DNA from 4 places in the Bacillus sp. PK3-037 genome. Region 3 is predicted to be linked to each of the others. Evidence: riboswitches for the same ligand, from Rfam matches in the RefSeq annotation. Region 3 holds a riboswitch; each other region holds the start of a gene.
The links. A riboswitch is a leader RNA that binds a small molecule or an ion and turns the genes downstream of it on or off. The one in region 3 is predicted to bind S-adenosylmethionine.

Region 1 (3,427 bases), 1.7 Mb from region 3:
TTATTAGTGGATTTAGAATTTTTTGAATACTTTTAGACGTTTTATCCGTACAATAGAGAATACCAAAACTTTTTTTGGGAGGTATGTAAAATGATCCTATTTATTATCATCGCATTATGTGGCTATCTTCTCTTCTCATTCAGCAAAGACAATAGACGAAAACCGCAAAAGACAAGCCCTCTTCCTGCACCCGTTCCTCATCATAATAACCTAATCGACCTTGACGCCATCCGCCAAAAACGCCGGATGCATCTTTCCTAATTCTATATTTCAAACGAAAAGGCTGCTGAATGACGCAGCCTTTTAAAATTGTGTTGAGATAGAGCCTGAAACCTTTTTATCCTCTATCCGTAATTTCATATAAGGCAAGTCCAAAAGGAGACTTCAGCAATGATCGATTTATTTATGAAACAAAAAATGTTCTCGCTTAAAGATGCATTTCACATTTATGACAGGGATGAACAAGAAATCTTCAAGGTGGAGGGGCGCTTTTTCTCGTTAGGGGACTCATTACAAATGACAGATTCATCCGGAAAAACGCTCGTTTCCATTGAGCAAAAAGTGATGTCATTTTTGCCGCGATAAGAGATTTCAATTGGCGGGAAAACGGTTTGTGAGGTAACGAAGAAAGTAACGTTTTTCAAACCGAAATTTGTGATTTCCGGCCTTAACTGGGAAATCGATGGTGACTTATGGAGGGATGAATTCCAGCTGACGGACGGAGAAAATGTCCGGATGTCAGTGAGCAAGAAGTGGCTCAGCTGGGGTGATTCCTATCACTTGCAGATTGCAAACGAGGAAGATGTTCTGATTTGCACTGCCATCGCTATCGTGCTTGATATGGTTTTATATAACGATGAAGATGAAAGTATTTTCTAAAAAGCATTGACAGTTGATCCAAAAGTAATAATATTAAGATAATTAATATGTAAATATGAAGTTATACCTTATCAAGAGAGGTGGAGGGACTGGCCCTACGATACCCGGCAACCGCTGTTTTACACAGAATGGTGCTAAATCCTTAAGAACATCGCGTTCTTGCAGATGAGGCAGAGATTTGATCGTTCAAGCTCTTCCTTGCACAAAGGAAGAGCTTTTTTCATGCAGCAAACTTTTTAGAAAAGAGGCGAAATGATATGGTTCAACAAGTAAACCTTGCAGCACAGAAATCAGAAAAACAGAAGAAAGCCCCTTTCCGCGCCGATCATGTCGGCAGTTTATTACGATCCGCCCCAGTAAAAGAGGCGCGGCAAAAACAAGCGGCCGGCGAGATCACGGCAGAACAGCTTCGTGATATCGAAAATAAAGAAATCACCCGCATTGTCGAAAAGCAAAAGGAAATCGGCCTAAACGTCGTAACCGACGGAGAGTTCCGCCGTTCGTGGTGGCATTACGATTTCCTGGAAGGGCTCGACGGAGTGGAACCGTTCATCCCCGCTGAAGGAATTCAGTTCCATAACGCGAAAACAAAAGCACGCAGCATCAAAGTGACGGGAAAACTTGATTTTACGAACCCCCCAGCGCTTGCCGATTATCAATTTTTACATGAGATTGCCGGTGACGCGACACCAAAGCTGACGATTCCGAGCCCGAATATGCTGTTTTTCGGTGAAAAAGCTGATCAAGGCGTATATCCCGATCAGGAGGAATATTTTCATGATCTGGCCCAGGCGTACAAAAAAGCGATTAACGCTTTCTATGATGCGGGCTGCCGCTATCTTCAGCTCGATGATACGTCATGGTCTCTCTTCTTTGAAGAAAAAGGCAGAGATGTTGTCCGTGCCCTCGGCGGTGATCCGGAAACATTGCCTGCGTTGTTTGCCAAAACGATTAACGATGCAGTGGGGGACCGTCCTGACGACTTAACGGTCACGATGCACATCTGCCGCGGCAACTTCCGCTCGACTTGGGCAGCATCAGGAGGCTATGACGCTGTAGCGGAAACGATTCTTGACGGTTTAGACCTTGACGGCTTGTTCCTGGAATACGATGATGACCGCTCCGGAAACTTTGATCCGCTCCGTTTTGTCAAACGCAAGGATCTGCAGATTGTCTTGGGCTTGATTACATCCAAATACGGAGAGCTTGAGAACCCAGAGGATGTCAAACGCCGAATCAGCGAAGCTGCGCGCTTTGTCAGCTTAGATCAGCTGTGCCTCAGCCCGCAGTGCGGTTTCGCTTCAACAGAAGAAGGAAACCTTTTGACTGAGGAGCAGCAGTGGGCGAAGCTCCGTCATGTGGTCGATATTGCCAATGATGTGTGGAAATAATCTATCATTGACAGAAAAGAGAAATGTGTGAATAATAGATACTATCAGAAAATTTCATAAAAAGGTTTTCCTTATCAAGAGAGGTGGAGGGACTGGCCCTGCGATACCCGGCAACCGCTGTTTAACAGAATGGTGCTAAATCCTTAAGAGCAGATTTTTGCTCTTGAAGATAAGGTTGAGATTGTTCACGCAAGCTCTTCCTTATCCAAAGGAAGAGCTTTTTTATATTCGAATGGAAAGAAGGAATGAACAACATGTCACAGCAAACAACACCCGCAGAACAAAAACAATCGCTTCAGAGAAAAAAAACGCCGTTTCGCGCGGATCAAGTCGGAAGCCTGCTGAGATCTGAGCCCGTCAAAAAAGCGCGGCTGCAAAGGGCGGCCGGCGAAATCACTGCCGAACAGCTTCGCCAGATTGAAAACGATGAAATCATCCGCATTGTGGAAAAACAAAAAGAAACCGGCCTGAACGTCGTGACAGACGGGGAATTCCGCAGAGCGTGGTGGCATTTTGATTTCCTTGAAAATCTGGATGGCGTTGAGCCGTTTATACCTGAACAGGGTATCCAGTTCCATAATGTGCAGACAAAAGCACGCGGCATCAAAGTGACAGGCGATATTGATTTCTCAAATCACCCAATGCTCGAAGATTACTCATTTTTACATGGCATCGCTGGTGATGCAACGCCAAAAATGACAATTCCGAGTCCGAATATGCTCTTTTTCCGCGGCAGACTGGAAAAGGATGCATACAAAAACGATTATGCTCTTTTTCAGCATGATGTATCAAAAGCGTATAAAAAAGCGATTCAAGCGTTTTATGACAGAGGCTGCCGCTACCTCCAGCTTGATGATACGGCATGGGCTGTTTTCTTATCTGAAAAAGGCTTGAAACAAGTGGAAGCATTCGGAACAACGCCTGACGAGCTTCGCCAGCTGTTTGCGAAGTCAATCAATGACGCAATTGCCGACCGTCCGGATGATATGACCATTACCATGCATATTTGCCGCGGCAACTTCCAGTCCACATGGACAGCTGAAGGCGGTTATGATGCGGCGGCGGAAACCATTTTTGACGGCTTGAATCTGGACGGGCTTTTCTTAGAGTATGATGATTCACGCTCAGGCGGATTCGAACCGCTCCGTTATGTGAAA
Region 2 (3,427 bases), 210 kb from region 3:
TGACGAAGGCTGTTAAAAAAGTGTCAGATGTGCCTGTATATGTGAAGCTGTCTCCGAATGTGGCAAACATCACAGAAATTGCGCTAGCGATCGAAGAAGCGGGAGCGGATGGTCTAACGATGATCAACACATTAATCGGCATGAGGCTCGATTTAAAATCAGGCAAGCCAATATTAGCCAATAAAACTGGAGGGCTTTCAGGTCCTGCTGTAAAGCCTGTTGCCATCCGCATGGTGCATGAGGTCAGCCAGGCTGTCAGCATTCCGATTATCGGGATGGGAGGCGTTCAGACGGCCGAAGACGCATTAGAATTTCTTCTGGCCGGAGCAAGTGCGGTCGCTGTCGGAACAGCAAATTTCGTGAATCCTTTCGCATGCCCTGACATCATTGAGCAGCTCCCAGCTGTCTTACGCCAATACGGCTATGAATCTGTTGAAGAATGCATCGGAAGGAGCTGGAATCATGAAAAACAACCTGCCCATCATCGCGCTTGATTTTGCATCAGCTGAAGAAACACTGTCATTTTTAGCGCCTTTTCACAAGGAGCCGTTATTTGTGAAGGTTGGAATGGAGCTTTTTTATCAAGAAGGCCCGGCTATCATTGCACAATTAAAAGAAAGAAACTGTGAGATCTTTTTAGATTTAAAGCTCCATGACATTCCGACCACGGTGAATAAAGCAATGAAGCGTCTTGCCTGTCTTGGAGTCGATCTCGTCAATGTTCACGCAGCCGGAGGCAAAAAAATGATGGAAGCAGCTCTGGAAGGCTTAGAGGAAGGCACGCCGGCAGGAAAACAACGTCCGTCACTTATTGCGGTAACCCAGCTGACAAGCACATCTGAACAAATGGTGAAGGATGAGCTGCTCATCAGAAAGCCTCTCATCGACACGGTTGTGCACTACAGCAAACTGGCGGAGAATAGCGGACTTGATGGAGTGGTGTGCTCTGTTCATGAAGCAAAAGCCATTTACGAAGCAGTGTCGCCGTCGTTTTTGACGGTGACCCCGGGTATCCGTATGTCAGCAGACACTGCGAATGATCAAGTCCGCGTTGCAACGCCTTCTATAGCAAGAGAAAAAGGGTCATCAGCAATTGTTGTGGGACGCTCTATTACAAAAGCTCTAAATCCGCTAAAAGCCTATGAAGCTGTCAAACTCGAATGGGAGGGAATCAAACAATGAAACAAATCATCGCAAAACATCTATTAGACATTCAAGCTGTATTTTTACGCCCGAATGAGCCGTTTACATGGGCGAGCGGCATTTTATCGCCAATTTACTGTGACAATCGCCTTACCCTTTCTTTCCCAGAGGTAAGAAATGATGTTGCTGCAGGCATCAGCAAGCTTATCCAAGAGCGTTTCCCAGAAGCTGAAATGATCGCAGGAACAGCGACAGCAGGTATCCCTCATGCGGCATTGGCGGCTGACCGTTTGAACCTGCCGATGTGTTATGTGAGAAGCAAACCGAAAGCACATGGAAAAGGCAATCAAATTGAGGGTGCAGTTCAAAAAGGCCAGAAAACAGTTGTCATAGAAGATTTAATTTCCACAGGGGGCAGCGTACTCGAAGCTGCAGCAGCTCTGAAAGCTGCTGGCTGTGAAGTGCTTGGTGTGGTATCAATCTTTACGTATGGACTCCCTAAAGCGAAGGAAGCGTTTGCTGAGGCTGATCTTCCATACTACTCGTTAACTGATTATGACACACTGACAGAGGTTGCACTTGAGAATGGAAATATTCATTCAGATGACCTGAAAAAGCTGCAAACATGGAAAATGAATCCCGAGTCAAAAGATTGGTTTAAAAATTAAAAAATAAATTTTATTATTGTGAAGGGCTTTAATGCCTTGCCACGATTGAAAACAGGCCCTTGTGTCTGTTTTTTTATTAATCCTATAAAAAAACTCGGGTTGACTTATGTTAGAATTGTGCTAAAATTTACTACAAATCTGAAAAACTTATCAAGAGCGGCTGAGGGACTGGTCCTATGAAGCCCGGCAACCTGCACAATGTGTAAGGTGCTACTTCCAGCAAAATGTATTCCATTTTGAAAGATAAGGGCTACATGCAGTTCCTGTCTTTCTTTCCGCCGGATTGAAAGTTTTTTATTTTAAGAGGGGCTGTTTACGGAGATAACAGCAGCCACATCACATTACAATTGGAAAAGACAACCAGCAGAAAGCTACTGTTTGTTTGTCTCCGAAAGGAGGAAAGAAGAAATGTTAACGTACGATAATTGGGAAGAACCAACGATTACATTTCCGGAGGACGATCCTTATAAAGGGGCGCTGTCAGTTTTAAAATGGGCTTACGGCCATTACGGCAATCAGCTTGTTTATGCCTGCAGTTTCGGAATTGAAGGAATCGTTCTGATTGACTTAATCTATAAAGTGAAAAAAGACGCAGAGATTGTATTTCTCGATACAGGGCTTCATTTTAAAGAGACCTATGAAACGATAGAACGCGTGAAAGAGCGCTATCCCGGCCTCAATATCATCCTGAAGAAACCGAACCTTACTCTTGAGGAACAGGCGGAAGAACATGGTGATAAACTGTGGGAAAGAGAGCCGAATCAATGCTGCTATCTCAGAAAGATCGTTCCTTTAAGAGAGGCGCTTTCCGGCCACCCGGCATGGCTTTCCGGCCTGCGCCGCGATCAAGGGCCAAGCCGTGCCAATACGAATTTCTTAAACAAAGATGAGAAATTCAAATCAGTAAAAGTTTGCCCGCTTATCCATTGGACTTGGAAAGACATCTGGAGATACACCTCTCGGAATGAGCTGGACTACAACCCGCTCCACGATCAAGGATATCCAAGTATCGGCTGCGCGCCTTGTACGTCACCTGCATTTACCGCAGAGGACCTGCGCTCAGGCAGATGGAACGGTATGGCGAAAACAGAATGCGGACTGCATGAATAAGGAGCTGCAAAATGGAATTAGCCGCTATTTTATTTAGCTTGTTTTTCGCAGTGAATATTGGTGCAAGCGGCGCTGCAGCTTCAATGGGAGTTGCTTACGGCTCTGGGGCCATCAAAAAGAAAACCTACGCTTTGATCATATGTGCTGTTGGTGTTCTGGCCGGGGCTGTCATTGGCGGGGGCGAAGTTGTGAAAACCATCAGCTCTGGGATTATCCCGGAACAGACGATCACGCTGACGATTGTTTGCATCATTATCGGGTCTGCTGCACTGTCGCTTTTTACAGCTAATCTGCTCGGCATTCCTTTATCGACAAGTGAAGTCACGGTCGGGGCGGTTGTCGGTGTGGGAGTTGCGTATAAAGTATTGTTTGTAAACAATCTTCTGATTATTGTTTCATTTTGGATTTTCGTTCCGCTGTTCGCTTTTGGTTTTACATTTTTTGTAGCAAAGCTGTTTCGTTATTTTAAGATCGAAATTACGTCTTCCCGTAAACAAAACATCCTT
Region 3 (3,427 bases):
CTCGCTTCATTTCCTCCACAATATGCTCGGGCGTCGGCTGATCCGGATTCCCCTGCCCCAAATTGATGACATCATGTCCTTCCTTCAGCTTTCGGTTCACTTTCTGCACAAGAGAAGCAAAGAATTGTTTAGGCAGTTCCTGCAGCACTTGAGAATGTTCAAATTTCATCTGTTTTCACCTTCTAAAAAATCTTGAAATGATAGTCCAGTATCATATATGGTTAAAGGAAAAAAGTAAAGAAAAATATGGGGTGTTAAAAAATGAAATGGACCATATCTTGTCTTCAATTTGATATTTCATACGGAAAACCTTCTGAAAATATAAAAAAGGCTGAATCTTTAATCGAAAAAGAGAGTAAAAATGCTGACGTTCTTGTTCTCCCTGAATTATGGACGACTGGTTACGACCTTGCCAATCTTGATCAGCTTGCTGATGAAGACGGGCACACTGCTCAAAGCTGGCTGCAAAAAACCGCAAAAAAACACGGAGTTCATATTGTCGCAGGATCTGTTGCTGTCAGAAAGGGTTCTGATGTTTATAATACAATGTTCATCGCGGATAAGGAAGGACGAATCATTAAAGAGTACAGCAAAGCCCATCTATTTCAGCTGATGGATGAGCATGAGTATTTATCAGCCGGTTCCGAGGACGGGTACTTCGAGCTTGAAGGCGTCAAAAGCTCAGGACTGATCTGTTATGATATCCGTTTTCCGGAATGGATCAGAAAACATACGACAAAAGGCGCTAACGTGCTGTTCATTTCTGCGGAATGGCCTCTTCCCCGTCTTGATCATTGGAAAAGCCTGCTTATTGCGAGGGCCATTGAGAACCAATGCTTTGTCGCCGCCTGCAATTGCACAGGATCTAATCCCGATAATGAATTCGCCGGGCACAGCATGATTATTGACCCTTGGGGACGCATATTGGCCGAGGGCGGCCGTGAAGAAGGCAGTGTCAGAGCGGAAATTGACCTTCAAGAAAGCGTTGAGGTGCGGGGAAAAATTCCTGTTTTCGATGATATCAGAAAAGATTTATATTAAAAAATATATTGACAATTCAATCACACACCTGTTACTATGTTCATCAACTGATAAATTAGAATTGTTTAACAAGTGAATATATTCTCTTATCGAGAGTTGGGCGAGGGATTGGCCTTTTGACCCCAACAGCAACCGACCGTAATTCCATTGTGAAATGGGGCGCATCTTCTTGGCGCCGAGACTGAAGTCTCGTAAGGCACGGTGCTAATTCCATCAGATTTGATCTGAGAGATAAGAGAGGCGGGACATGATTGTTAAGCCTCCTTCTCTCTGAGAAGGAGGCTTTTTTACGGCCATTCGCGGCACACATAACAAGATAGTACATAATTGGAGGTAATGACGATGGCAGTCACAAAAACACCTTTATACGAAACGTTAAATGAAAGCTCCGCTGTCGCACTCGCGGTGAAACTCGGCTTATTTCAAAGCAAAAGCACACTGACATGCCAGGAGATCGGCGACGGAAATTTAAACTACGTCTTTCATATTTATGACCAAGAAAATGACAGGGCTTTGATCATTAAACAGGCGGTTCCTTATGCAAAAGTTGTCGGGGAAAGCTGGCCGCTGACAATCGATCGGGCAAGAATCGAAAGCAGTGCACTGATCCGCCAGGGTGAACACGTCCCTCACCTCGTACCGAGAGTTTACTATTCAGATACTGAATTGGCGGTTACGGTCATGGAGGATCTTTCACATCTGAAGATCGCTAGAAAAGGACTTCTTGAAGGTGAAAATTATCCAAATCTGTCACGAGACATTGGCGAATTTTTAGGGAAAACGCTATTTTACTCTTCTGATTACGCACTTGAACCTAAGGTGAAAAAACAGCTTGTTAAACAATTTACAAATCCTGAGCTCTGCGATATTACCGAAAGACTCGTATTTACAGATCCTTTCTTTGATCATGATACAAATGAATTTGAGGAAGAGCTTCGTCCATATGTTGAAAAGCTTTGGAAAAATGACAAGGTCAAAGTTGAAGCGGCTAAGCTGAAAAAGTCATTTTTAACATCTGCCGAAACGCTGATTCATGGCGATCTGCATACAGGAAGCATTTTTGCCAGCGAGCTTGAGACAAAGGTGATCGATCCTGAATTCGCTTTTTACGGGCCAATCGGTTTTGATGTTGGCCAATTTATCGCCAACTTATTGTTAAATGCACTCAGCCGTGACGGTGCTGATCGAGAGCCATTATATGAACATGTAAAACAAGTTTGGGACACGTTTCAAACAACATTCAGTGAAGCCTGGGAGAAAAACAGTCTCGATGTGTATGCCAAAATCGACGGTTATCTCGCTGATACGCTCAGCCATATTTTTGAAGAGACAATTGGGTTTGCCGGCTGCGAACTGATACGCCGCACCGTTGGTCTTGCTCATGTGGCAGATCTGGATACAATCGTACCGTTTGATAAACGAATCGAAAGAAAACGGCTGGCGCTGGAAACCGGTACTGCATTCATCGAAAAACGTTCACAATTAAAAACCATAACGGATGTTATTGAATGTTTTAAGTTACTTGTAAAGGAATGATTCACCCATGACCAATTCATTTGCTGTTCCGCGTTCTGTTGAATGGAAAGAAACAGCCATTAAGATTTTAAATCAGCAAAAGCTTCCTGATGTTACGGAATATTTGGAGCTGACAACGAAAGAAGAAGTATTTGACGCAATTGTCTCACTTAAAGTTAGAGGAGCCCCGGCGATCGGGATTACGGCAGCATTTGGGCTCGCGCTGGCGGCAAAAAACATCGAAACTGATAAGGTAGCGGAATTCCGCTGCGAATTGGATAACATCAAAAATTATTTGAACAGCTCAAGGCCGACAGCAATCAATTTATCATGGGCGCTCGAAAGACTGAGCCATTCAATTCAAAACGCCATTTCTGTAAATGAAGCAAAAACCAATCTTGTCCATGAAGCGATTCAGATTCAAGTCGAGGATGAAGAAACGTGCCGTATGATCGGCCAAAACGCGCTTCAACTTTTCAAAAAAGGCGACCGGATTATGACAATCTGCAATGCCGGTTCTATCGCGACAAGCCGCTATGGAACCGCGCTTGCCCCGTTTTATTTGGCGAAACAAAAGGATTTGGGGCTTCATATTTATGCTTGTGAAACCAGACCGGTTCTTCAAGGTTCACGGCTTACTGCTTGGGAACTGATGCAGGGCGGTATTGACGTCACGCTGATTACGGACAGCATGGCAGCCCATACGATGAAAGAAAAACAAATTTCTGCCGTCATCGTCGGCGCGGACCGAATTGCAAAGAACGGAGATACCGCGAATAAAATTGGCACTTACGGACTTGCTATTTTAGCAAACGCCTTCGATATTCCGTTTTTTGTAGCAGCACCTTTATCTACTTTTGACACAAAAGTA
Region 4 (3,427 bases), 180 kb from region 3:
CATAAACCCTGAAGCACCGCCGTCTGCCGCGGCTTTTTCCAGCGCTTTCATAATGATGCCGCCGACACCGGCTGCGCGGTGGCTTTTCAATACACAAATTCGCTCTAACTTGCCGTAGCCGTCCTTCATGCGCCATCTTCCGGCGCCGACAGGATTTTCACCGTCATACACGACGATATGCTCTGACTCATTTTCAAGTTCGTCAATTTCTTCTTCAGCAGGCACGTTTTGTTCTTTGACAAAGACTTCTTCTCTTACATAGAATGCATCTTTCATTTGTTCTTCATTTTTTGCGATAACTGCTTCCAATCGTTTATTCTCCTCCGCCTAACAGGAACGTTTCATATACCGTCCACGAACCGTTTTCCAATTGATATAGCAGATGAAAACGGTCAACAATTTCTTCATGTGATACTTCCTGCATTTTTAACTGCCCTAAAACATCCGAATGCTCATCGTCGGAAAGGTTTTGGCCGACCGTCACATGCGGAACAAAATTGTATTCCTGATTACCGGCTAATACACCGGTGTAAAGTTTTTCATTCAGTGTTTTTAATTCTTCCGTCGGTTCTGCTTTAATGTAAATGACATTATTGACAGGCGCAAAAGAACTGTATTTGGTCATTTTGAGAACAATCGGATGAGATTCTTTAGCGGTTTCTCTCAATTGTGATACCAATTCACCGGCTTCCTCTTCCGTAAATTCAAATGAAGATCTCAGCGTCAAATGAGGCGGGATCAGGGAATAGCTCGGATCATAGCGCTTTCTGTAAGAGTTCGCGAGATCTTGCAGTTTTTTTGATGGAAATAAAACAATTCCGTATTTCATAGTATGTCCCTCCTGAAAATATAGTATGTTAGAGCATTTTTTTCAGAGCCGGCGTAATGAGCGGCTGCCAGTATGTCCACTTGTGGTCTCCGTCAAACGGCTCAAAATAATAATCGGAAAGCTTTTCCTCCAAGAGCTTTTTCAGCTCCTGATTCGGTTCTGTGAAGTCCAAAATATTGCCGTCTGTCGTATGGACGTCTGTTTCTTTTGTTCCGATTTGGTGATAAAGAGAGAGGTGTTTGATGTCGTCTGACTGTTTCACGGCTTCTAATACATGTTGATCTACATAGGGAGACTGCATGATGATGTTACCAAACATATTCGGATAATCAAGCGCTGTCATAAGAGAAACGGTCGCTCCGAGAGAATCACCGATCAGTGTCCGCCCGTAGCCGACTTGGTACGTCGGAAATTCATGGTCCGCAAAAGGAACTAGCTCGTGGGCAATAAATCTTTTATATGCCGAAAACTTAGAACCTTCCGGATGATAGGTTTTTCTGCGTTCTTTTACATCCTTGTAAGGAACACCGATAATAATGCATCGGTCTATTTCTCTTTTGGACAGCAATTCCTCCACTTGTCTGCCGATTCTCCCCAGCCTGAAATAATCGTGGCCGTCCTGCGCGATAATAAGATGATATTTATAAAGAGGGGAGTAGTTTGACGGCAGATAAACGAGTACTGTCATTTCCTCGTTAAGCTCCTTTGAAAAGAGCTTCTTTTCTTGAACTGTGCCGTTTTTCGGTGCCATAATACATTCCTCCAGGACATCACTAGACTTTCTTGCGTTTGAAATTATTGTACCATGAATTATTAGAAATTTCTCTCTTTAAACAGTTCGGTGCCCGAAGAAAAAAGTGTTGAAATAAACTGCAAATTGCGCTAATATAAAACAATCAGAAAATTGAAATCGATATTTCTTATCGTGAGAGGTGGAGGGACTGGCCCTTAGAAACCTCAGCAACCGGCTTGTTTTGCTATGTGCAGAACGCCAAGGTGCTAAATCCAGCAAGCGTTTTTTATGCTTGGAAGATAAGAAGAAGCGTTAAACCCCTTCTTCTTATGAAGAAGGGGTTTTTATTTTGAAAAGGGAAGGTGTCAGCTATATGTCACAGCACGTTGAAACGAAATTAGCCCAAATCGGGAACCGAAGCGACGAAGTAACGGGAACAGTAAGTCCCCCTATTTATTTATCAACAGCGTACCGCCACAGAGGAATCGGGGAATCTACAGGATTTGATTATGTCCGGACGAAAAACCCGACGCGCCAGCTTGTCGAGGACGCGATCGCCAGCTTAGAAAACGGAGCGAGAGGGCTTGCCTTCAGTTCGGGAATGGCAGCCATCCAAACGATTATGGCGCTGTTTAAAAGCGGAGATGAACTGATCGTTTCATCGGATTTGTATGGCGGCACGTACCGTCTGTTTGAAAATGAATGGAAAAAATACGGATTGACCTTTCATTATGATGATTTTAGCGATGAGGACTGTTTACGCTCTAAGATTACGCCGAATACAAAAGCGGTGTTTGTGGAAACGCCGACAAATCCGCTGATGCAGGAGGCGGACATTGAAAAGATCGCCCGGATTTCAAAAGAGCATGGTCTTCTGGTGATTGTTGATAATACATTTTATACACCGGTTTTGCAGCGTCCGCTTGAGCTCGGAGCCGACATTGTCATTCACAGCGCAACCAAATATTTAGGCGGCCATAATGATTTGCTCGCAGGCCTTGTTGTTGTAAAGGATGAACAGCTTGGAGAAGAAATGTTTCAGCATCAAAACGCCATTGGCGCGGTCCTGCCTCCGTTTGACTCATGGCTTTTGATGAGAGGAATGAAGACGCTCAGTCTCAGAATGCGCCAGCATCAGGCGAACGCGCAAGAGCTTGCGGCCTTTTTAGAGAAGCAAGAAGAAATCAAGGATGTGCTTTACCCGGGAAAAGGAGGCATGCTCTCCTTCCGTCTGCAAAAAGAAGAGTGGGTGAATCCATTTTTAAAAGCACTGAAGACCATTTGTTTTGCTGAAAGCCTCGGCGGGGTGGAGAGTTTTATTACATACCCTGCCACACAGACGCACATGGATATTCCTGAAGAAATCCGCATCGCGAACGGGGTCTGCAACCGTCTTCTGCGTTTTTCAGTCGGAATTGAACATGCGGAAGATTTAGAAGAGGACCTAAAACAGGCGTTATGTCAGGTCAAAGAGGGAGCTGTTTCATTTGAGTAATCATAATTGGACGCTGGAAACCCAGCTCGTGCACAATCCATTTAAAACAGACGGCGCAACAGGTGCGGTTAGTGTACCGATCCAGCACGCCTCGACTTTTCACCAATCTTCATTTGAAGAATTCGGCGCATTTGATTACAGCCGCTCTGGCACACCGACAAGAACAGCTCTCGAAGAAACAATTGCCGCACTGGAAGGCGGAACGAGAGGGTTTGCTTTCAGTTCAGGCATGGCTGCGATCTCAACAGCATTTTTACTTCTCTCACAGGGTGATCACGTTCTTGTGCCAGAAGATGTATACGGCGGAACCTTCCGCATGGTGACAGAGGTTTTGACCCGTTTTGGCATTGAGCACACGTTTGTTGATATG

Region 1: it holds a riboswitch for S-adenosylmethionine, as region 3 does, so the genes downstream of both, M1D69_RS01335 (5-methyltetrahydropteroyltriglutamate--homocysteine S-methyltransferase) here and mtnK (S-methyl-5-thioribose kinase) in region 3, are expected to answer to the same signal.
Region 2: it holds a riboswitch for S-adenosylmethionine, as region 3 does, so the genes downstream of both, M1D69_RS12615 (phosphoadenylyl-sulfate reductase) here and mtnK (S-methyl-5-thioribose kinase) in region 3, are expected to answer to the same signal.
Region 4: it holds a riboswitch for S-adenosylmethionine, as region 3 does, so the genes downstream of both, metI (cystathionine gamma-synthase/O-acetylhomoserine thiolyase) here and mtnK (S-methyl-5-thioribose kinase) in region 3, are expected to answer to the same signal.

What each region holds. Positions count from the first base shown of each region.
Region 1 covers NZ_CP096408.1:252,233-255,659, reverse strand. Annotated here, with positions in the region: partial or broken gene M1D69_RS01345 (hypothetical protein) at 1-261, shown strand, start outside; partial or broken gene M1D69_RS01340 (LURP-one-related/scramblase family protein) at 391-879, shown strand; SAM riboswitch class I at 945-1,051, shown strand; gene M1D69_RS01335 (5-methyltetrahydropteroyltriglutamate--homocysteine S-methyltransferase) at 1,137-2,270, shown strand; SAM riboswitch class I at 2,339-2,446, shown strand; gene M1D69_RS01330 (5-methyltetrahydropteroyltriglutamate--homocysteine S-methyltransferase) at 2,525-3,427, shown strand, end outside.
Region 2 covers NZ_CP096408.1:2,474,080-2,477,506, reverse strand. Annotated here, with positions in the region: gene M1D69_RS12630 (dihydroorotate dehydrogenase) at 1-494, shown strand, start outside; gene pyrF (orotidine-5'-phosphate decarboxylase) at 463-1,182, shown strand; gene pyrE (orotate phosphoribosyltransferase) at 1,179-1,811, shown strand; SAM riboswitch class I at 1,956-2,061, shown strand; gene M1D69_RS12615 (phosphoadenylyl-sulfate reductase) at 2,220-2,921, shown strand; gene cysP (sulfate permease) at 2,933-3,427, shown strand, end outside.
Region 3 covers NZ_CP096408.1:2,681,783-2,685,209, forward strand. Annotated here, with positions in the region: gene M1D69_RS13680 (aminotransferase class I/II-fold pyridoxal phosphate-dependent enzyme) at 1-169, opposite strand, end outside; gene M1D69_RS13685 (carbon-nitrogen family hydrolase) at 262-1,041, shown strand; SAM riboswitch class I at 1,125-1,279, shown strand; gene mtnK (S-methyl-5-thioribose kinase) at 1,384-2,577, shown strand; gene mtnA (S-methyl-5-thioribose-1-phosphate isomerase) at 2,585-3,427, shown strand, end outside.
Region 4 covers NZ_CP096408.1:2,863,454-2,866,880, reverse strand. Annotated here, with positions in the region: gene M1D69_RS14750 (GNAT family N-acetyltransferase) at 1-309, opposite strand, end outside; gene M1D69_RS14745 (YjcG family protein) at 314-829, opposite strand; gene M1D69_RS14740 (esterase family protein) at 858-1,580, opposite strand; SAM riboswitch class I at 1,747-1,868, shown strand; gene metI (cystathionine gamma-synthase/O-acetylhomoserine thiolyase) at 1,936-3,057, shown strand; gene metC (cystathionine beta-lyase) at 3,050-3,427, shown strand, end outside.